Regions from separate parts of the Streptomyces sp. NPDC127119 genome, predicted to be linked through region 3. Evidence: riboswitches for the same ligand, from Rfam matches in the RefSeq annotation. Region 3 holds a riboswitch; each other region holds the start of a gene.

What was found. Region 3 has a riboswitch for thiamine pyrophosphate ahead of thiO (glycine oxidase ThiO). Riboswitches for the same ligand answer to the same signal wherever they lie in the genome.
Region 1: linked by a shared signal. The riboswitch ahead of thiC (phosphomethylpyrimidine synthase ThiC) and the one ahead of thiO (glycine oxidase ThiO) in region 3 are both predicted to bind thiamine pyrophosphate.
Region 2: linked by a shared signal. The riboswitch ahead of ACFVH5_RS30340 (thiamine ABC transporter substrate binding subunit) and the one ahead of thiO (glycine oxidase ThiO) in region 3 are both predicted to bind thiamine pyrophosphate.

The regions. Positions count from the first base shown of each region.
Region 1 covers NZ_JBHXTO010000004.1:29,426-36,943, forward strand. The annotation lists gene ACFVH5_RS03140 (cupin domain-containing protein) at 1-48, shown strand, start outside; gene ACFVH5_RS03145 (DUF5326 family protein) at 223-435, shown strand; gene ACFVH5_RS03150 (IclR family transcriptional regulator) at 672-1,475, shown strand; gene ACFVH5_RS03155 (SsgA family sporulation/cell division regulator) at 1,575-2,015, shown strand; gene ACFVH5_RS03160 (YibE/F family protein) at 2,028-3,512, opposite strand; TPP riboswitch at 3,584-3,740, shown strand; gene thiC (phosphomethylpyrimidine synthase ThiC) at 3,733-5,628, shown strand; gene ACFVH5_RS03170 (DUF397 domain-containing protein) at 6,236-6,442, shown strand; gene ACFVH5_RS03175 (Scr1 family TA system antitoxin-like transcriptional regulator) at 6,516-7,373, opposite strand.
Region 2 covers NZ_JBHXTO010000092.1:14,399-21,916, reverse strand. The annotation lists gene tsf (translation elongation factor Ts) at 58-894, shown strand; gene pyrH (UMP kinase) at 1,107-1,880, shown strand; gene frr (ribosome recycling factor) at 2,001-2,558, shown strand; gene ACFVH5_RS30360 (phosphatidate cytidylyltransferase) at 2,558-3,721, shown strand; gene ACFVH5_RS30355 (hypothetical protein) at 3,762-3,974, opposite strand; gene ACFVH5_RS30350 (DUF6233 domain-containing protein) at 4,049-4,390, opposite strand; gene rlmN (23S rRNA (adenine(2503)-C(2))-methyltransferase RlmN) at 4,623-5,729, shown strand; TPP riboswitch at 5,802-5,907, shown strand; gene ACFVH5_RS30340 (thiamine ABC transporter substrate binding subunit) at 5,986-7,086, shown strand; gene ACFVH5_RS30335 (ABC transporter permease) at 7,062-7,518, shown strand, end outside.
Region 3 covers NZ_JBHXTO010000193.1:142-7,659, reverse strand. The annotation lists gene ACFVH5_RS40765 (DUF4396 domain-containing protein) at 1-362, opposite strand, end outside; gene ACFVH5_RS40760 (deoxyribonuclease IV) at 477-1,346, opposite strand; gene pknB (Stk1 family PASTA domain-containing Ser/Thr kinase) at 1,434-3,356, opposite strand; gene ACFVH5_RS40750 (thiazole synthase) at 3,540-4,334, opposite strand; gene thiS (sulfur carrier protein ThiS) at 4,337-4,543, opposite strand; gene thiO (glycine oxidase ThiO) at 4,540-5,748, opposite strand; TPP riboswitch at 5,746-5,859, opposite strand; gene ACFVH5_RS40735 (hypothetical protein) at 5,911-6,255, shown strand; gene ACFVH5_RS40730 (NAD(P)/FAD-dependent oxidoreductase) at 6,335-7,518, shown strand, end outside.

The DNA.
Region 1 (7,518 bases), on a different contig from region 3:
AGCGAGGATCTGCGGGTCGTCGTGGTCTTCTCTCCGCCGGAGAGCTGACGTCCGCCTCAGGGTTCCCTAGGGGAACGCTCAGGGGCAGACAAGGGGTGCGAGGCCCCCGCCGGCACCCCTGCCGCGCCTAGCATCGAGGCAGGACATTCGTGGCCCGCCGGCACGGCGGGGACGATCAGGGACAGCCCTCGGAAACGGGCAGAGAGACAAGGAACAAGGGCGATGCGAGAGATCTTCGCGGGGATGCCGTGGTGGGTTAAGTGGGTCGCGGTGCCGGTCATCGCTCTGGTCGTGTTCGGCGGCCTGATAGCCAGTGTCGTCGGATTCGTGATCGGCCTGCTCTTCAAGCTGCTGCTCTTCGTGGCACTGGTCGGCGGACTGGTCTACGTCGTACGGAAGTTCATGTCGGGCTCCTCGTCGAGGAGCGACTGGTAGTCGGGTGGCGCGGGGGACAGATGATCCGCCGGGCCCCGCCGTCGGGCAGGCCCTCACCGCTGCAGGGAGCCGTCGGTTCCCTCGGGTGGGGGAAGTTTTCGAGGCATGTCGTCGGCGATCGGTGGCAGACGGTTAAAGTCCGGAACTCGCCGCGGCGTTGATCCTCGTGAGCGGCGTTTCGAACCCTCCCGTGTCACCCTCGCACGGGCGGCCCCCTCGCGCTTCGGGAGTGACCTTTGGCCACGGTGGACACCGCACCCGCAGGACCGAAGGTTTCGGCCTCCGAGCCGCATCCCACGACCCTCATCGGTTCGGTGCGGCGGGCGATGCGTCTTCTGGAGTCCGTCGCGCGTCATGAGCACGGAGCGCCCGCGAAGCTGCTGGCCCGCGAGGCCGGACTCGCTCTCCCCACGGCGTACCACCTGCTGCGCACTCTGGTGCACGAGGGATATCTGCGCCGCGAGAAGGGGTTGTTCTTCCTCGGCGAGGCGGCCGAGCGGCTGAGCCGCAGCGGAGCCCAGCAGAAACGTCGCAGCACCATCGCCGACGCCCTGGGAAGCTGGCGCGATTCGATCGGTGCGCCCGTCTACTACGCGGTCTACCGCGGCGGGGAGATCGAGGTCGAGTGCGTCGCCGACACCCCGGGCAATCCCGCGGTCGCGGAGTGGGCGGACTTCAGGGAAACGGGGCACGCGCACGCGATCGGCCAGTGTCTGCTGTCCCAGCTCGACAGGGAAGGGCGCAGGAACCACCTCGACCGCTATCCCGTGCGATCCGTCACGCCGTACACGGTGCGTGACGATCAGACCATGATTCGCCGTCTCGAATCGACCGGACGCATGCAGCCGGTGATCGAACGTCAGGAGTACGCGCTGGGCACGGTCTGCGCCGCGATCCCGCTCACACTGGGCAGCACGGCCGCCACGGTGGCCATCTCCATGCCGTCCCACCAGGCAGAACGGCTGCTGCCCGCAGCACGGCGACTGCAGGGTGAGATCGACACGCTGCTGGGGACACTCGCGGTCTCTATCAGCATCTGAAAACTCACTCCTTGTGATCTGGTGTACACGTTAAGCAAGATGCCAGAAGTGTTTGGGTGGACGATTCCCGGCCATGGACGGCAAACGACGGGGTAGGCGATGCGCGAGTCGGTAGTACAGGCAGAGGTCATGATGAGCTTCGTCGTCTTGGAGGAGCTCTCCTTCCGCATTCCGGTGGAGCTGCGTTACGAGACCTGTGATCCCTATGCCGTGCGTCTGACCTTCCACCTGCCCGGCGACGCTCCGGTGACCTGGGCCTTCGGCCGGGAGTTGCTGATCGACGGGGTGGGCCGACCGTGCGGGGACGGAGACGTGCACATCACTCCCTCGGACTCCGAGGGCTTCGGCGATGTGCTGATCCGGCTCCAGGTGGGCGTCGACCAGGCCCTGTTCCGGTGCGGTACGGCGCCGCTGCTGGCGTTCCTCGACCGTACGGACCGGCTGGTCCCGCTGGGTCAGGAGCGCTCCCTCGCCGACTTCGACACCCATCTGGACGAGGCCCTGGACCGCATCCTGGCGGAGGAGCAGAGCACGGGGTGACGCGGGGCGGGCTCAGTGCTTGCGGCGACGGCCGCTTCCACCGCGCAGCGGCGCCTTCGAGCCCGACTGGGCCTGCGGCTGAGGCTGTTGTGGCTGCGGCTGCTGGGCCGGGGCGGCGTCACCCGGGCGGTCGGCCGAGACCACCAGGGCCGCGAGAGCCGTGGTGACCGGAACCGAGGCGACCAGCCCGATCGAGCCGACGAGGGTGCGGACGATCTCCGCGGCCACCAGTTCACTGTTGGCCACGGTCCCCACGCTGCTCTGCGCGATGGAGAAGAGCAGCAGCAGAGGCAGCGCCGCGCCGGCGTAGGCGAGGACGAGCGTGTTGACGACGGACGCGATGTGGTCGCGGCCGATGCGGATGCCCGCGCGGTACAGCCCGCGCCAGCCCATCGTCGGGTTGGCCTCGTGCAGCTCCCAGACCGCCGACGTCTGCGTCACCGTGACGTCGTCGAGCACGCCGAGCGAACCGATGATGACACCCGCGAGCAGCAGACCGCTCATGTCGATGGACGGGTAGAGACCGTGGATCAGGCCGGTGTTGTCATCGGTGTTGCCGGTCAGCGCGGCCCAGTCGATGAACAGTGAGCCGAGCAGTCCGATCAGCACCAGGGACAGCAGGGTGCCCAGTACGGCGACCGATGTCCGGGCCGAGAGACCGTGGCACATGTAGAGCGCGATCAGCATGATGGCGCTGGCCCCGACCACCGCCACGACCAGCGGATTCGATCCCTGAAGGATCGCGGGCAGGATGAAGAACGTCAGGATCAGGAAGCTGACGGCCAGGGCGATCAGTGCCATGACACCGCGCATCCGGCCCACCACGACCACGGCGAGGGCGAAGATGCCGGCGAGCAGCGCCATGGGGAGTTTTCGGTTCACATCGGTGACCGAGTACTGGAGTTCCTTGGGGGCGTCGGGCGCGTACGCCACGATCACCTCCTGGCCCTGCTCCAACTGCCGTGAGGAGTCCGGCTGGACGATCTCCGTGAAGGTACGGCCCTTGTCCTTGCCGGAGTCGACCCGGATCGTCGCCTTCTTGCAGGTGCCCGAGTCCTGCTGCTGAGCCGATGAGCCCTCGGCCGTCGAGGTGTCGCCGGTCGGAGTCCCGCCCGAGGCGTTCACGGACTTGCAGTCGACCTTGTCGACCTTGGTCACGCTGGCCTGCTGGGTCTGCCGGTCGAAGCCGACGCCCGTGCGCTCATGACCGGGGGCACCGCCGGGCCAGAGCACCGCGAGACCGACAACGACCGCCGCGGCGAAAGGAATCAGCACCGCCGCGATGATCTTGCGCAGATGCATGGAGACCGGAGCCGCGGGGCCATGACTGTGCGAGTGGCCGTGCCCGCCACCGACAGGACCGTCGCCGCCGGGCCGGTCGCCACCGCCTCCGGGGCCATGGGGTCCCTGTCCAGGCCCGCCGTGACCGTGGCCGTCGTGGCCGTGTCCGTGGGGCGGTTCGGACGGCGGAAGTGGGGGCTGTTGCGTCGTGGTCACCGACCGATCATCGCAAGAACGAGAGGGGCCCACTGTTCACCGCGCCCATTGTGACGCTAGCGTGGAAGCACCTTTGCACACGCGGGAGCTCGGAGCACCGGGCTGAGAGGGCGCTGACCTCCGTATCCGCGATGTTTCACGTGGAACATCGCCGGACGGGAAACGCTGCGTCGACCGCCGAACCTGTTACCGGGTAATGCCGGCGTAGGGAGTAGGTCTCATGACCAACAAGGACGTACGCACGCCTGCCTCCAGCCAGACGGGCGGGGCGCACGCCCCGGTCGACGGCACCGAGGTGTCCGCAGCGGCCGAGAACGGCGGCGCAGCCGCTTCGCCCGGGAACGGCGAAGCCGGGAAGTCCGAAACCGCGAAGTCCATCGGCTGGCACAAGGCGTATGTCGCGGGCTCGCGCCCCGATCTGCGGGTGCCGGTCCGTCAGGTGCATCTCACCAACGGCGAGTCGGTCACCCTGTACGACACCTCCGGCCCGTACACCGATCCGGTCGTCGACACCGATGTGCGCAGGGGTCTGACGCCCCTGCGCGACAACTGGATCATCGCCCGTGGCGACACCGAGGAGTACGCGGGCCGTCCCGTGAGCCCCGAGGACGACGGGATCAAGCACACCTCGCCGCGCGGCGGACTGCGCAACCTCGACGCGGTCTTCCCGGGGCGTCCGCGGCTGCCCCGCCGGAGCCGTGACGGGCAGGCGGTGACCCAACTCGTCTACGCGCGGCGGGGCGAGATCACACCGGAGATGGAGTACGTGGCCATCCGGGAGAACGTCGACCCCGAGGTCGTCCGTGAGGAGATCGCGGCGGGCCGGGCCGTGCTGCCGGCCAACGTCAACCACCCCGAGATCGAACCGATGATCATCGGCAAGCGGTTCCTGGTGAAGGTCAACGCCAACATCGGCAACTCCGCGGTCACCTCCTCCATCGAGGAGGAGGTCGACAAGATGACCTGGGCGACGCGGTGGGGCGCCGACACGGTGATGGACCTGTCGACCGGCCGCAACATCCACACCACCCGCGAGTGGGTGCTGCGCAACTCCCCCGTCCCCATCGGCACGGTCCCCCTCTACCAGGCGCTGGAGAAGGTCGACGGACGCGCCGAGGAACTCACCTGGGAGATCTACAAGGACACGGTCATCGAGCAGGCCGAACAGGGCGTGGACTACATGACCGTCCATGCGGGTGTGCGGCTGCCGTACGTCCCGCTGACCGCGAACCGCAAGACCGGCATCGTCTCGCGCGGCGGCTCGATCATGGCGGCGTGGTGCCTGGCGCACCACAAGGAGTCGTTCCTGTACGAGCACTTCGAGGAGCTCTGCGAGATCCTCGCCGCGTACGACGTCACGTACTCGCTCGGCGACGGGCTGCGGCCTGGGTCGATCGCGGACGCCAACGACGCCGCGCAGTTCGCGGAGTTGCGGACCCTGGGAGAGCTCAACAAGGTCGCGAAGCGTTTCCACGTGCAGACCATGATCGAGGGCCCGGGACATGTCCCGATGCACAAGATCAAGGAGAACATCGACCTTCAGCAGGAGATCTGCGAGGAGGCGCCGTTCTACACGCTCGGCCCGCTGACGACCGACATCGCGCCTGCGTACGACCACATCACCTCCGGCATCGGTGCCGCGATGATCGCCTGGTGGGGCACGGCGATGCTCTGCTACGTCACGCCCAAGGAGCACCTGGGCCTGCCCAACCGTGACGACGTCAAGACGGGCGTCATCACCTACAAGATCGCGGCCCACGCGGCGGACCTCGCCAAGGGGCATCCGGGCGCCCAGGGGTGGGACGACGCGTTGTCGGACGCCCGCTTCGAGTTCCGCTGGGAGGACCAGTTCAACCTGGCCCTGGATCCCGACACCGCCCGGGAGTTCCACGACGAGACGCTGCCGGCCGAACCGGCCAAGACGGCGCACTTCTGCTCCATGTGCGGGCCGAAATTCTGCTCGATGAAGATCAGCCACAGCATCAACGAGCAGTTCGGCGGTACGGCGGACGCGGGGGCCACACCCGAAGAGGTCGCCGACGGGATGCTCCAGAAGTCCAAGGAGTTCGCCGCCGCGGGCAACCGGGTCTATCTGCCCATGGCTGCAAGCGAATAGGGTTCCTTCACCTTTGGCCGACCGAACGGTCGTGGTGCTGCGATGCCGAGGTCCTGGACGATCATTTCCAGGACCTCGGTGATCCGGGCCGTCCGACACGCGGGTGGGGCCGGTGGTGAAAGAGGTGCGCTATTGCTTTTCGAGCCACCAGATCAGCAGGGAGACTGCGCCGGCCCCAAGAGCCGTGCAAGCTCCCTTGAATGCGTTGGCGCCCGCGGAGCGCGCCCATTGCTTCCAGTTCGTTGAGCTGGTCTTGTGTGGTGAGTAGCCCTCCGGGATGGAGTCTGTAGACTCCATGGCAGAGCTCCTTTCGGTTTCGTAGACGGGGGTGCTTGGCGCAAGGGAGTCCGCGACCTGAAGCTTGCCGGCCGGGTCGCAGGGCTCCCTTTTGCTGTGTTCATTCAGAATAATCTTGGTTTCTTTTCGGCCAGCCGTTTGCGCAGCCCGGCTGACATTTTATTATGTTTACGAGCCATATACCTCCATTTATCAGCATGACCTGGGCGCCCACGTGCGTCTTGGCAGTGCTGATGGCGGCGCCCATACTGATTTGGATGCCGAATTGTCTTGGCGTCGCCACTTTCGTAGGCGAAGGCGTGGGGGATGCATGGGACTCGATGGTGCTCAGGTGCGGTGGCGAAAGAGTTCGGCCAGTGGCTCATCGGAATGCGTTGAAGTGGCCTTCATCGGAGATGTAGCGGTACGTGATTCGCGACACCCCGATGGGGCCGTACTCGAAGTCACCGCATATGCCTGGGTCTCTTTTCTCGTTGGGCTGAACGGTGCTCAGGGAATCCTGAACAGCGGGTCGTAATACACCGGGGTCTATCTGGAAGCAGAGTTCGAACTGTTGCCAGGTTCCTCGTAACGGGCTCCCCAATGTGCCGTTATCCCTGGTCGAACAGGAACTCCCGCGAAACCTCGTTGGCAACCTCCCTCTCAACTTCCCAGAAGTCGTCCAGGTAGTCGGTCGGCCGGTGCTGGGACGTACGGCCGAGAGCTTTCTCGCTGAAGATCACGTCGCCGTTCGAGTTCTCCAGGTAAGCGACCATTTCATCCTCATCCTCAGGGAATTGGAAGAGGATGTAGGTGGTGCGGAACTGTCGGTAGATTCCGGCGCTGAACGGAGCGATAAGAACTGTTACATTCGGCATTTCGTTGACTGCCAGCAACTTTTCGTACTGTCGCTTCATGGTCTCCTGTGAGCCCACAGTTCTCCTGATCACCGATTCGTCCATAATGAAAAACATTTCGGGACCATCGGAATGGACGAGTCGATCCTGCCGCTCAAGGCGTAGTTGCAGCAGTTGCTCTGTCCGCTCGGCGCCAGTGTTGAGGCGTGTGAGGATCTCTCGGGCATATTCCTCGGTCTGCAGCAGTCCTGGTACCAGATCCGGCTGAAAACTTCTGAGGATTGACGCGGAACTTTCGTATCCGAGATACGTTTCGAATTCCTGAGTCACCCAGGTACGGAAGGGTGACCACCACGGAGGCCGACGAGCTTCGCGTGCCATCCCGGTCAGCGCCGTGATCTGTGCCTGGTCGGTGATCCCGTAGTGCTCCGCGAGCACCCGTACGTCCGTGACCGACACGCCGACGGTGCCGGCCTCGATGCGAATCACCTTTGAGGGTGACCAGTCCAGCTGCTCGGCCACCTCACGCTGCTTCAGCCCCGCGCTCTCCCTCGCCTTCTTGAGGCGGTCGCGCAGTCGTGCACGCTGGAATCCGGGCTCTTCCTGTGGCACCGAGGTCTCCGTCCTGACGCAGATGGCGTTGTCCGTCAGTAGGCTAGTGGCCTCACGGCGGCCAGGCATACCGCTTACGGCTGCTCGGCGGATGGTGAGGACACTGTCTGCTGTCGACCTGAACGCCAGTCTTCGGTCAGCCGTA
Region 2 (7,518 bases), on a different contig from region 3:
GATCAGCGGCGGACGCCGACTCCGAGACTTCGAACTCCGAGAAGAGATTCACAGATCATGGCGAACTACACCGCCGCCGACGTCAAGAAGCTCCGTGAGCTCACGGGCGCCGGCATGATGGACTGCAAGAAGGCGCTGGACGAGGCCGACGGCAACGTCGACAAGGCCGTCGAGGCGCTGCGCATCAAGGGCCAGAAGGGCGTCGCCAAGCGCGAGGGCCGCTCCGCCGAGAACGGCGCCGTGGTTTCCATCATCGCCGACGACAACACCTCCGGTGTCCTGGTCGAGCTGAAGTGCGAGACGGACTTCGTCGCCAAGAGCGAGAAGTTCCAGGTCGTCGCCAACCAGATCGCCGAGCACGCCGCCGCGACCTCCCCGGCCGACATCCAGGCGCTCCTCGCCTCGGAGATCGAGTCCGGCAAGACGGTCCAGGCGTTCGTCGACGAGGCCAACGCGAACCTGGGCGAGAAGATCGTCCTCGACCGCTTCGCCCAGTTCACCGGCGCCTACGTGGCCGCGTACATGCACCGCACCATGCCCGACCTGCCCCCGCAGATCGGTGTCCTGGTCGAGCTGGACAAGGCCGACGCCGGTCTTGCCAAGGGCATCGCGCAGCACATCGCCGCCTTCGCGCCGAAGTACCTCTCCCGTGAGGATGTTCCGGCCGAGGTCGTCGAGTCCGAGCGTCGTGTCGCCGAGGAGACCACGCGCGCCGAGGGCAAGCCCGAGGCCGCGCTCCCGAAGATCGTCGAGGGTCGCGTCAACGGCTTCTTCAAGGAGGCCACCCTCCTCGGTCAGCCGTACGCGCTCGACAACAAGAAGTCCGTCCAGAAGGTCCTGGACGAGGCCGGTGTCACCCTGAAGCGCTTCTCGCGCATCAAGGTCGGCATCTGAGTCCGTACCGCGATCGACGCGCGATCCCGCTAGGGTCGACAGCAGTCGTCCGTGTCGGTCGCGCAGACCGTCACGCGCGGGCGTGAACGGACGACAGCAGATCTGACGAGGAGGCCATTGCCGCGCATGGGATGCGAACAACACCCCACCGGCAGTGGCCTTCTTCGTATGTGCGACCCGTATGTGCGACACGTAGAAGAGGCGAGATCTCCATGACCACCACCCAGGCCGCCGACAAGGACGAAAAGAGCGACACCGGCAAGGGCTCCGGCCGCTTTCTGCTGAAGCTTTCCGGTGAGGCGTTCGCCGGTGGCGGAGCGCTCGGCGTCGACCCCGACGTGGTGCACAAGATGGCCCGGGAGATCGCCGCGGTGGTCCGCGGTGGCGCCCAGATCGCCGTCGTCATCGGGGGCGGCAACTTCTTCCGGGGAGCCGAGCTCCAGCAGCGCGGCATGGACCGGGCCCGCTCCGACTACATGGGCATGCTCGGCACCGTCATGAACTGCCTCGCCCTCCAGGACTTCCTGGAGAAGGAGGGCATCGACTCGCGCGTGCAGACCGCCATCACCATGGGGCAGGTCGCCGAGCCGTACATCCCGCTGCGAGCCGTGCGGCACCTGGAGAAGGGCCGTGTGGTCATCTTCGGCGCCGGGATGGGCATGCCGTACTTCTCCACGGACACCACCGCCGCCCAGCGCGCGCTGGAGATCGACGCCGAAGCGCTGCTGATGGGCAAGAACGGTGTGGACGGGGTCTACGACTCCGACCCCAAGACCAACCCCGGAGCGGTCAAGTTCGACGCGCTCAGCTACGGCGAGGTCATCACCCGCGACCTGAAGGTCGCCGACATGACCGCGATCACGCTGTGCCGCGACAACAAGCTCCCGATCCTCGTCTTCGAGCTTCTCGCCGAGGGCAATATCGCTCGGGCGGTCAAGGGTGAGAAGATCGGCACGCTCGTGGGTGACCAGGGCAGTCGGGCCTGACCGGGGGATGGACAATGTCCTGCCGGTCCGGAACCGTTCAGGAATAAGACGCGACGCAGCCGGCCGCCTAACCGCCAGGGAACCGCAGCCGGGCCTACTCAAGACACGCAGGAGCAAGTGGTGATCGAAGAGACCCTCCTCGAAGCCGAGGAGAAGATGGAGAAGGCCGTCGTGGTCGCCAAGGAGGACTTCGCCGCGATCCGCACCGGCCGTGCGCACCCGGCGATGTTCAACAAGATCGTGGCGGACTACTACGGCGCGTTGACCCCGATCAACCAGCTGGCCTCGTTCTCGGTGCCCGAGCCGCGTATGGCCGTGGTGACCCCGTTCGACAAGAGCGCGATGCGCAACATCGAGCAGGCGATCCGCGACTCCGACCTCGGCGTCAACCCGAGCAACGACGGCAACATCATCCGGGTGGTGTTCCCCGAGCTCACCGAGGAGCGCCGCAAGGACTACATCAAGGTGGCCCGCACCAAGGCCGAGGACTCCAAGATCTCGATCCGTTCCGTCCGCCGCAAGGCCAAGGACGGCATCGACAAGATGATCAAGGACGGCGAGGTCGGCGAGGACGAGGGCCGCCGTGCGGAGAAGGAGCTCGACGACACCACCGCGAAGTACGTCGCGCAGGTGGACGAGCTGCTCAAGCACAAGGAAGCAGAGCTGCTCGAAGTCTGATGAACGACTCTTCCTGGGGGGCGCCGCCACAAGCCGGGTACTGGGGGCCGTCCGACCGGGGGCCTGTCCAGGGGGATGCCCCGGCGGGTCCCGCGTACGATGCGCACCACGCGCAGCAGACTCGCCCCATGCCCATCGTGCCCGACGTACCCGCGCATGGCGGAGACCAGGATGACGACCGGGGGGCTGCTCGGACGGGCGGCCCCCTGTTCCGCGACGAGACGCCGCCACCGTCGACGCCGCCGCCGTTCCAGACTTCGTCGCAGCATCCGCAGCATCCGCAGCATCCGCTGAATCAGCAGGAGCCCATGACCAGCGCCGCACAGCCCGCACCCGCGCCGCAGAAGAAGAGCGCGGGCCGCGACCTGGGTGCTGCCATAGGGGTCGGCGTCGGGCTCGGCGTGGTGATCGTCGCGTCGCTGTTCGTCGTCAAGGCCGTCTTCATCGGCGTCATAACGGTCGCTGTCGTGGTCGGTCTGTGGGAGCTCACGTCGAGGCTCGCGGAGCGCAAGGACATCAAGGCGCCGCTCGTGCCGCTGGCGCTGGGCGGCGCGGCGATGGTCGTCGCCGGTTACGTCCGCGGGCCCGAGGGCGCCTGGGTGGCCATGGCGCTCACCGCGCTCGCGGTCCTCGTCTGGCGGATGACGGAACCGCCCGAGGGCTACCTCAAGGACGTCACCGCGGGGGTCTTCGCGGCCTTCTACATCCCGTTCCTCGCCACCTTCGTGGCGATGATGCTCACCGCGGACGACGGTGCGTGGCGGGTCCTCACGTTCCTGCTGCTGGCCGTGGTCAGCGACACGGGCGCGTACGCCGTCGGGTGGCGCTTCGGCACGCACAAGCTCGCCCCCCGCATCAGTCCCGGCAAGACCCGCGAGGGCCTGCTCGGCGCGGTCGCCTTCGCGATGGTGGCGGGCGCGCTGTGCATGCAGTTCCTCATCGACGACGGCACCTGGTGGCAGGGCCTGATCGTCGGCTTCGCGGTCGCGGTCAGCGCCACGCTCGGCGACCTCGGCGAGTCGATGATCAAGCGGGACCTGGGCATCAAGGACATGGGCACCCTGCTCCCGGGCCACGGCGGGATCATGGACCGACTGGACTCGCTGCTGCCCACCGCTCCCGTGGTGTGGCTGCTGCTGGTGCTCTTCGTCGGATCGGGCTGACCGTACCGGGCGCCTCATGACCCGGGGGACCCCCGGCCGGTCACGGCCGGGGGTCTTCGGCGTCCGGGCCCTCCGGGGAGTACTCGTGCGGCCGGCCGCCCTGCCACTTCACCCACCGCGGGTCGTCCAGCAGCTCCCAGGCGTCGTCCGGCAGGCCCGCCCGGCGCAGGAACTCGACCAGGTCGGTGTCGCTGTGGGCGAGCCCGAAGACCTGGCCGTGGATGGTGACCCGGCGCCCGCGGGCGCCCGTCATGCGGTGCACGACGATGGGCGCCGCGTTCGTCCCGCCCGTCCCGCTCGTGTTCTCGTCCTGCGGCCGTTCGCCGTTCACAGCACACCCAGATCGTTGTCGGGCCGGCAGTAGGGGCACGCGCTGATGCCGTCCTCCGTGAGAGCCCGGAGCGCCTGCTCGCGGGGCAGCGGTTTGGTGTTCTTGCCTGCCATGCCGCAGTCGCTCGTATGGACGGCGTCGGGGGCGGGTCTGCCGCCCGCTCTTCGCAACGCGAGCTTCCAGCCGGGCGTTGCCGAGGGCGGTGTGGGCGTGGCACGGGCGGCGGCTGCCTCCTGACGTTCGAGCTCGGCGATGGTGTCGTCTGTGCGGCGCAGCTGCCAGGCCAGCCATTCGCGGACGCTGCGCAGGCGATCCAGGCGAGGCACTTTATCGGACACGCGTTCGATTCTAGGTCCTAGTGTGGCCTAGATGGCAACGCGACCGCCGGAAGAGGCCCCTGAAGGGGTGAGGAGCCGTGAAGATGCGGCGACCATCCGGCACAGCGGCACAGCGGCACAGCGGCACAGCGGCACAGCGGCACAGCGGCACAGCCGCACAGCCGCACAGCCGTGCGCCCCCGAAACCTCGCGGCTCAGGTCACACGAATCGATCTGCGACACTGGTACAGCCATGCCTAAGCCCGGAGAACTCACATTCGTCGCCCCCCGCGGAGCCAAGAAGCCGCCGCGGCACCTTGCCGATCTCACGCCTGCCGAGCGTAAAGAGGCCGTTGCCGCGGTCGGTGAGAAGCCGTTTCGTGCCAAACAGCTCTCGCAGCACTACTTCTCGCGGTTCGCGCACGACCCCGAGCAGTGGACCGACATCCCTGCCGGCTCGCGCGCCAAGCTGCAGGAAGCCCTGCTGCCCGAGCTGATGACGGTCGTGCGGCATCTGTCCACCGATGACGACACCACCCGCAAGACCCTCTGGCGGCTCTTCGACGGCACGCTCGTCGAGTCCGTGCTGATGCGCTACCCGGACCGGGTCACCATGTGCATCAGCTCACAGGCCGGCTGCGGGATGAACTGCCCGTTCTGCGCGACGGGACAGGCCGGTCTCGACCGGAACCTGTCGACCGGCGAGATCGTGCACCAGATCGTCGACGGCATGCGGGCGCTGCGCGACGGGGAGATCCCCGGTGGCCCGGCGCGGCTCAGCAACATCGTCTTCATGGGCATGGGCGAGCCGCTCGCCAACTACAAGCGGGTCGTCCAGTCCATCCGGGCCCTCACCGACCCGGAGCCGGACGGGCTCGGGCTCTCGCAGCGCGGGATCACCGTCTCGACCGTCGGTCTCGTCCCCGCCATCAACCGGTTCGCCGACGAGGGCTTCAAGTGCCGTCTCGCCATCTCCCTGCACGCACCGGACGACGAGCTGCGCGACACCCTCGTACCGGTCAACACGCGGTGGAAGGTACGGGAAGTGCTGGACGCGGGCTGGGAGTACGCGGCCAGGTCGGGGCGCCGGCTCTCCATCGAGTACGCGCTCATCCGGGACATCAACGACCAGGCGTGGCGCGGTGACCGGCTCGGGCGGATGCTCAAGGGCAAGCCGGTGCATGTGAACCTGATCCCGCTGAACCCGACGCCCGGCTCCAAGTGGACCGCCTCGCGGCCCGAGGACGAGAAGGCGTTCGTCGAGGCGATCGCGGCCCATGGGGTGCCCGTCACCGTCCGGGACACCCGTGGTCAGGAGATCGACGGGGCGTGCGGACAGCTCGCGGCCACCGAGCGGTAGTCTGGCGAGTCGTACGGACATTCCGTACGACAGCATTTCCGTACGACAGCGTTTTCGTATGACGACATCTTCATATTCCGACAGGGGAGCGCCACAGCGCTGAGAGTGCGGGACAGCCCGCAGACCCTCTGAACCTCGCCCAGGTCATTCTGGGTAGGAAGTTCGGTCACTACTCAAGCTGTTGCGCCCTGCCCGGGATCCGTTCGAGGTCCGGGGCAGGGCCGCGTCTCTTCCTGGTCAACCCAGGAGGAATCGAGTGAGCAACAAGAGCAACATCTTCAGGATCACCGCCGTGGTCGCGGCCGGCGGTCTCGGCCTCGCCGCGCTCGGCGCCTGCGGGTCGTCCGACTCCGGGGACGGCGACGGGGGCTCCGGGTCCAAGACCGTCACCCTCGTCAGCCATGACTCCTTCGCGTACACCAAGGACGTACTGAAGGCGTTCGAGAAGGAGTCCGGGTACAAGGTCCGGGTCCTCAAGGACGGCGACGCCGGGCAGGCCGTCAACAAGGCGATCCTCACCAAGGACAACCCGCAGGGAGACGTCCTCTTCGGCGTCGACAACACCCTGCTCTCCCGCGCGCTCGACAACGGACTGTTCCAGTCGTACGAGGCCAAGGGCGCGGACGGCATCCAGGCCCGGTACCGGGTCGACCAGGACAAGCACCGGGTCACGCCCATCGACTCCGGAGACATCTGCGTCAACTACGACAAGGCCTGGTTCAGCGAGCACAAGCTGGCCGTGCCGACGTCCTTCGACGATCTGATCAAGCCCGCGTACAAGGATCTCCTCGTCACCGAGAACGCCTCGACCTCCTCGCCCGGCCTCGGTTTCCTGCTCGGCACCGCCGCCGAGTACGGCGACAAGGGCTGGGAGGGCTACTGGAAGAAGCTCAAGGCCAACGGCGTGAAGGTCGTCGACGGCTGGGAGCAGGCCTACAACGAGGAGTTCTCCGGGTCCGCCGGCGGCAAGAAGGCCAAGGGCGACCGGCCGCTCGTCGTCTCGTACGCCTCCTCGCCGCCCGCCGAGGTCATCTACGCCGACCCCAAGCCGAAGACCGCGCCGACCGGAGTCGCGGACGGCACCTGCTTCCGCCAGGTCGAGTACGCGGGCCTGCTCAGCAACGCGAAGAACACCGAGGGCGGCAAGGCGCTCATCGACTTCCTGGTGGGCAGGCAGTTCCAGGAGGACATGCCGCTCAACATGTTCGTCTACCCGGTGATCGAGGGCGCCAAGGTGCCCGACGCGTTCACGCAGTACGGTCCCGCCGCCGCGAACCCCGAGACCCTGGACCCCGCCAGGATCGCCGACAACCGTGACGAGTGGGTCAAGTCATGGACCTCGCTCGTACTGAAGTAGAGCCCCGCTCGCGCCCCCGGTCTGCGTGGTCTGCGCGCCGGGGGAGCGTGGCACGGCTCGGGCTCATGGTCGTGCCCGTCGCGTTCTTCGGGGTCTTCTTCGCCTATCCGGTCGTCGCGATCACCGTCCGCGGGCTGAAGGTCGACGGGGTCTGGCGGTTCGGGCGGATCGCGGACGTGCTCGGACAGTCCGACATCCGGCACGTCCTGTGGTTCACGACCTGGCAGGCGCTCGCCTCGACGGCGCTCACCCTGCTGGTCGCGCTCCCCGGCGCGTACGTCTTCGCGCGCTTCGAGTTCAGGGGCAAGCAGATCCTGCGGGCCGTCGTGACCGTGCCGTTCGTGCTGCCGACGGTCGTCGTGGGCACGGCCTTCCTGGCACTGCTCGGGCGCGGCGGGCTCCTGGACGAACTGTGGGGCGTACGCCTGGACA
Region 3 (7,518 bases):
ATCGCCAGCACCCACCAGAACAGCGCGTCCCCGAGCCCGGCGTCCATCGCGCCCGGCCAGAAGGCGATCACGCCGTTGTCGATCAGCTCCATCACGGCGATGGAGAGCGTGTCCGCGGCGAACGCGACCCGGATCGCGGCCCTGAGGTCCACGCCCGCCTTCAGGACGCCGCGCAGTGTGAGCGCGTACCCGAAGAAGAAGGCCAGGGTGATCGCCAGGACGAGCGTCGGCACGGAACCCCAGCCGAGCGCGGTGCCGATCACCATGCCGAGCACCTCGCCGACGGCGCACCCGGTGAGGCAGTGCAGGGTGGCTCGGGCGGCCGTGGACCAGCTCGTGTGCGGATGTCCGCCGTGCTGCATCAGGACCCCCAGCGGTGCGTGACGGTTTCTGTTCCGGAGTCGGAACCGTATACCCCCTGGGGGTACTCCCTCAAGAGGCTTCACCCGGCGGGGTGCGGGCCGGGGTGGGTCCGCTCAGCCGTCCCTGAGCTTCTTCAGGCGCTCCACGTCCGCCGCGTGGCCCTCCTTGCCGCCGGGTGTCTCGATGACCAGCGGTACGCCCTCGGTGGCGGGGTGGGTCATCAGGGCGCGGAACGGGTCCTCGCCGATGTGACCGGCGCCGATGTTCTCGTGGCGGTCCTTGTGGGCGCCGGCCACGTCCTTGGAGTCGTTGGCGTGGATCAGCTTCAGTCGGCCCTCGCCGACCGTGTCCACCAGCAGATCGAGCGTCTGGTGCATTCCGCTGGGCCCGGTCAGGTCGTGGCCCGCGGCGAAGATGTGGCACGTGTCCAGGCAGACACCCAGCTTGGGATGGGCGTCGAGCGCCTCGAAGTACGGCCCGAAGTCCCAGGTCCGCGAGCAGAGCGAGGAACCCTGGCCGGCCGTCGACTCCAGCAGCAGGAACGGGTCGTCGTCGTGGGTCAGCTCGTCCAGCAGCGGCAGCAGACGTTCGCGCACCTGTCGGAGCGCCACCGAGCGCTCCCGGCCGCCGGTCGCCGAGCCCGTGTGCACGACCACGCCCAGCGCCCCGATCGCCCGCCCCCGCCGCAGCGAGTGCCGCAGCGACTCCACCGACTTCTCCACGGTCGCCTCGGTGTGCGAGCCGAAGTTGATCAGATAGGGCGCGTGGACGTACGCGGGGACGGACTCCTCGGCGCAGGCGGCGCGGAACTGCTCGTCCTGGGCCGGGTTGCCGGGCGGCGTCGCCCAGCCGCGCGGGTTGGCGACGAAGACCTGGACGGTCTCCGCGGCCAGCTCACGCGCGTACGAGAGGCCTACGGAGGCGAGGCCTCCGGCGACGGGGACATGGCCGCCGACGGGGTTGCGGGACTGCTGAGTGCTCACCCGCCAAGGGTGTCACGCGGTCCCGGCGGCCCGGTCGGCGGCCATGTCCCCACAAAGCCCTGCCCTGAAGCCCGGACACCCGGCTGCTCAGCGGATCTTGATGGTGATCTTCGAGCCCTTGGGCGCCTTCTCGCCGCCCTCGGTCGACTGGCTGTCGACCGTGTCTCCGAAGAGACCGAGCAGACCGCGGTCCTCCTCGACCTCGAAGCCGGCGTCCTCCAGTTCCTGCTTGGCGTCGTCGACGCTGTCGCCCACGACGTCCGGGACCTCGACCAGCGGCGGGCCCTTGGAGACCGTCAGCTTGACGGTGTCGCCCCGGGCCACCTGCTTGTCGGCGGCGGGCGTCTGCTCGGCGACCGTACCGGCGTCGAAGTCGGAGGTGATCCGTCCGGAGACGACCTCGACCGTCAGGCCCGCGTCCTCCAGCTCCTGCCGGGCGTCGTCCACGTCGTCGCCGAGCACGTCGGGCACGTCCACCGGGCTGCCCTTGCTGACGACGAGCGCGATCGCCGAACCGCCGCGGCGCTCGGTGCCCGCCCCCGGCTTCGTACCGATCACGAAGCCCGCGGTGACGTCCTCGCTGAAGGACTTGGTGACCATGCCCGGCGCGAGGCCCTCCTTCTTCAGCCGCTCCCTGGCCTTGTCGAGCGCGTAGCCCTTGAGGTCCGGGACCCGCACGGTGTTGGGGCCCTTGGAGATCGTCAGGGTCACGGAGCCGTTGTCGCGGATCCGGGTGGTGGGCTTCGGGTCGGTGTTGATGACCCTGCCGAGCTTGACGGTGTCGCTGTACGCCTTCTTCGTCTTCACGCCGAGGCCGGCGCCCTCGATGCTCTTCCTGGCCTGCGCCTCCGTCTTGTCGAGCACCGCGGGGACCTCGGTGAACTGACCGGAGTTGATGTACCAGACCCCCGCGCCGACACCGAGGACCAGCAGCACCGCGGCGACGATCGCGAGCACACCCCGGCGGGGTGCCCTCGTGCGGACGCGCCGCGGCGGCTCGGGCGGCGGGGACGGCAGGAAGCTCGTGCGGTGCAGCTCCGCGTCGTCCTCGTTCACCGGCAGCAGCCGGGGCACGGACAGCGAGCGCGGGATCACGCTCGTACGGTTGTCGGCGCCGGACCGGTCCCCGGCGAGGGCGCCCGGGGGCACGGCGTCCAGCTGGTCGTCGTTCAGGGCGGTGCGCGCGTCCAGGGTCTGGGCGAGCAGCGCCACCGCGTCGTACGGGCGGACCCCGGGGTTGCGCGCGGTCGCCGAGGTGACCAGCTCGTCGAGTTCGTAGGCGAGGCCCGGCACGAGCGCCGACGGCGCGGGCACGTCCTCGTGGAGGTGTTTGTAGAGCACCGCGGCGGGTGAGTCGCCCGAGTGCGGACGGTCGCCGGTCAGCATCTCGAAGAGGAGGATGCCGCACGCGTACACGTCCACGCGGGGGTCGGCCGTGCCGTGTTCTATCTGCTCCGGCGCGAGATACGACACCGTGCCCAGGATGGCGCCCGTCGTGTGGGTGACCGTGTCCACGGCCCGTACGAGACCGAAGTCCGCGACCTTCACCCGGCCGTCGTCCCCTATCAGGACGTTCTCCGGCTTCATGTCGCGGTGCACGAACCCGGCGCGGTGCGCGGCACCGAGCGCGGCGAGGACCGGCTCCAGGATGTCCAGCGCGGCCCGCGGCTGGAGCGCCCCGCGCTCGCGCAGTACGTCACGAAGGGTGCATCCGGCCACGTACTCCATCGCCAGATAGACGTACGGGCCGTCGGTCCCCTGGTCGAAGACCTGCACCACGTTCGGATGGGCGAGCCTGGCCACCGACTTGGCCTCGCGGATGAAACGGTCGACGAACGAGGCGTCGGCCGCCAGGGTCGGATGCATCACCTTGAGCGCGAGCACCCGGTCGAGACGGGTGTCCACGGCCCGGTAGACCGTGGCCATCCCGCCGACCGCGATGCGGGCGTCGACGCGATACCGACCGTCGAGCACATGCCCGACCAAGGGGTCTTGAAGGGTCGTATCCACGCAGGTGAGTGTACGAGCCACCACTGACGGAGCCGCCCGTGCGGGCGATTCCGGGGCGGTACTGAAGCCGAGCTGTGACGCACCTCGCACGCCGGCCGGCGCGGTACGGCGTACACATTCGGTACGGATTCGGACACGCGTTCCGGCCAAAGTCCGGAAAGCCAGAGAGAACCCCAGGAAGCGTCAGAAAGCGGGGCGTTCCGGGTCGAGTCGCGCGATTCCGTCCGACGGGGACGAGGCCTGTGCGAAGTGGCGGCGCGGAATGCGCCCCGCCCGGTACGCGAGGCGCCCGGCCTCGACCGCGTGCCGCATGCCCTCCGCCATGAGGACCGGCTCCTGCGCCCGGGTCACCGCCGAGGCGAGCATCACCCCGGCGCACCCCAGTTCCATGGCGAGCGCCGCGTCCGACGCCGTACCCGCTCCCGCGTCCAGGATCACCGGCACGCGCGCGTGCTCCACGATCAGCTGGAAGTTGTGCGGGTTGCGGATCCCGAGCCCCGACCCGATGGGCGACCCGAGCGGCATGATCGCGGCGCAGCCCACGTCCTCCAGTTTCCGGGCGAGGACCGGGTCGTCGTTCGTGTACGGCAGGACCGTGAAGCCGTCGTCGACGAGGGTCTCGGCGGCGTCGAGCAGCTCGATGGGGTCGGGCAGCAGGGTGCGCTCGTCGGCGATGACCTCCAGTTTGACGAGGTCCGTGCCGAGCGCCTCGCGCGCGAGGCGGGCCGTCAGGACGGCCTCCCCGGCGGTGAAACAGCCCGCGGTGTTGGGCAGTACGCGGATGCCGAGCCGGCCGAGCACGGACAGGACCGAGCCGTGCGACCCGGGGCTCACGCGCCGCATGGCGACCGTCGTCAGCTCCGTGCCGGACGCGACGAGCGAGCGTTCGAGCACGTCGAGGCTGGGGGCACCGCCGGTGCCCATGATCAGCCGGGACGTGTAGGACGTACCGCCGAGGACGAAGGGGTCGTCGGCCATGGTCAGCCTCCTTGGACGGCGGTGAGTACTTCGACGCGGTCTCCCTCGCGCAGGAGGGTCGCCGGCCACTGCGTGCGCGGCACGACGGTCTCGTTGAGCGCGGCGGCGACACCGGAGGGGGCCGCGCAGAGAGCGGTCACGAGGGTGTCGAGGGCGGTGTCGGCGGCGAGTTCCCGCCGTTCCCCGTTGACGAGGACGGTCACGCTCATGCGGGCTGCTCCGTGAGTGCGGCGGCGTCGAACCGGTCCGGGGTGAACGGGAGCGCCACTTCCGGGAGTTCACCGGTGGTCAGGGCGTGCGCCAGGGCGTCGCCGGTGACCGGGGTGAGCAGCACGCCGTTGCGGTGGTGGCCGGTCGCGAGGAGCAGCCCGGGAAGCCGGGTGGGACCGAGCAGGGGCGCGTTGTCGGGGGAGCCGGGGCGCAGTCCGGCACGCGTTTCGGTGAGCGGCAGCTCGGTGATGCCGGGGACGAGTTCGTGGGCGTCCCGCAGCAGCTCGTACACGCCGCCCGCGGTCACCGTGGTGTCCCAGCCCAGCTCCTCGCTGGTCGCGCCGACGACCAGCTCGCCGTTCTCGCGCGGCACCAGGTAGACGTGGCTGCCGCGGACCATGGCACGCACGGTCCGGCTCAGGAAGGGCGCGCCGGGGCCCTTGAACGCGGGGGCGGGCTCCGGCATGGCCAGCCGCAGCACCTGCCCCTTCACGGGCCGTACCGGCGGCAGTACGTCCTCGGGCACACCCGCGAGACGTCCGCTGAGGCTGCCCGCGGCGAGGACGACCTGCCCCGCGGACAGCTCGGTGCCGTCCGTCGTGACGACTCCGGCCGCACGGCCCCCTGCGACGGTCAGGCACTCGGCCCACGTCCGGTGGAAGGTCACCCCGGCCCGTTCGCAGGCCGTGACCAGGGCCGCGGCGAGCCGGCGCGGGTCGATCTGGTGGTCGCCGTCCACCCGCAGTCCGCCGCGCACCCCGGGCGCGAGCATCGGCTCCAGGCGGCGGCACTCGCGGCCGCTCAGCCACTCCGACTCCAGGCCCGACCGGCTCTGCAGGGCGTGCAGTTCGCGCAGATGGGCGCGGTCGTCGGCGTCGAGCGCGACGGTCAGCGTGCCGCACCTGCGGTGGCCGAGATCCTGGCCGGACGCCTCGGTCAGTTCCGCGACGAAGTCCGGATAACGCTCCGCCGAGGCCAGGTTGAGGCCGAGCAGGGTCTCCTCGCCGTAGTGCAGCTCGGTGACGGCGGCCAGCATGCCGGCCGCGACCTGCGCGGCGCCGCCGCCCGGTTCGGGATCCACCAGCGCGGTCGTCAGCCCGCGCTGCGCGGCCCGCCAGGCGGTGACCAGACCGATGATCCCGCCTCCGACGACCAGAACGTCGGTGGTCGGGGTGCTCGGGGGTGCTTGCGGTGTACGCGACATGGGCGTCCAGCCCCTCCCTTCGCCGGCATGACCCGGATCAGGTTCGTACGGTCGGAGGCCGTCCCAGCCTCCCTCTCAGCCCGGTACGCCCGGGCTCCCGCGAGTGCTTTACGTTGGCCACCCTAGCTCTTCGTCCCGCACCCCAGTAGGGAGCCTCACGGCATGGCCCGCTCGCTCGACGGACTCGTTCTCGCCCCGGTGGCCGACCAGGCACCGGGTCAGGTGGGTACGCGCACCCGGTTCGCGTACCGCGAGCGGGACGGCGTGATCTGGGCCGACTACACGGGCGGTGACGTCCTACGCGGTCATCTCGTCGGCACCCGCGAGGGCGACCGGCTCGACTTCCGGTACGTACAGCTGAAGACGGACGGAACCACCTCCTCCGGGCACTGTGCGTCGCAGGTCGGCGAGACCCCCGACGGCCGGGTGCGGCTGGCGGAGACCTGGGAGTGGGAGTCCCAGGAGGGCAGCGGGACGAGTGTGGTCGAAGAGGTCACCCTCGGCTGACGCCGTGATCCGGCGGTGTGCAACAGCTCACCGACCGCGCACCTGACCGACGATTTCACCGACTGTCTATGGTGACCGGGTGAGCGAGCTGACACAGGAACCGGGCCCGGCGGCGCGCGTACGCGTCGTGATCGTCGGCGCCGGCATGGCAGGGGTCCAGACCGCCGTCGCCCTGCGGGAACAGGGCTTTGCCGGCAGCGTGACCCTGATCGGCGCGGAACCCCACCAGCCGTACGACCGGCCGCCGCTGTCCAAGGCCGTACTGCTCGGCAAGGCCGAGGGATCCGCCTTCGACGTCGACTTCGAGACCCTCGACGTGGAACTGCGCCTGGGCCTCGAAGCGACCGGCGTCCGCCCCGACGCCCGCGAACTCGACACGGCCGAGGGGCACGTCCCGTACGACGTCCTGGTCGTCGCCACCGGAGCGGAACCCGTCCGGCTGCCGGGCGCCGAGGGCGTGCCCGGAGTCCATCTGCTGCGCACCCTCGACGACGCCGAACGGCTGCGGCCCGTCCTCGCCCGGCAGCACGACATCGTGGTGGTGGGCGCCGGGTGGATCGGCGCGGAGTTCGCCACCGCGGCGCGTGAGGCGGGGTGCTCGGTGACCGTCGTCGAGGCCGCCGGCCGGCCGCTCGTGGGCGCGCTGCCCGAGGAGGTGGCCGCGCCCATGACCGCCTGGTACGCGGACAGCGGGGCGTCGCTGCGCACCCACGCGCGCGTGGAGCGCGTCGAGCCCGGCGCGGTGGTGCTCGACGACGGCTCGCGGCTGCCCGCGGGTGCCGTGGTCGTCGGGATCGGGGCGCGGCCCGCCACGTCCTGGCTGGCCGGGTCGGGGATCGAACTCGGCGCCCACCGGGAGGTCGTCGCGGACGACCATCTGCGCACCTCCCTGCCGGACGTGTACGCGGTCGGCGACTGCGCGTCGTTCCCGTCGGGCCGGTACGGGGAGCGGCTGCTGGTCCACCACTGGGACAACGCGCTCCAGGGGCCGCGCACGGTCGCGGCGAACATCGTGGGGGAGACGCCCACGCCGTACGACCCGGTGCCGTACTTCTGGTCCGAGCAGTTCGGCCGCTTCGTCCAGTACGCGGGGCATCACGGGGCGGCCGACGCGCTGCTCTGGCGGGGGGATCCGGCGGGGCCCTCCTGGTCGGTGTGCTGGCTCCGGGAGGGGCGGCTGGTGGCGGTCCTGGCGGTGGGTCGGCCGCGGGACCTTGCGCAGGGGCGCCGGCTGATCGAGTCCGGCACCCGAATGGACCCGAC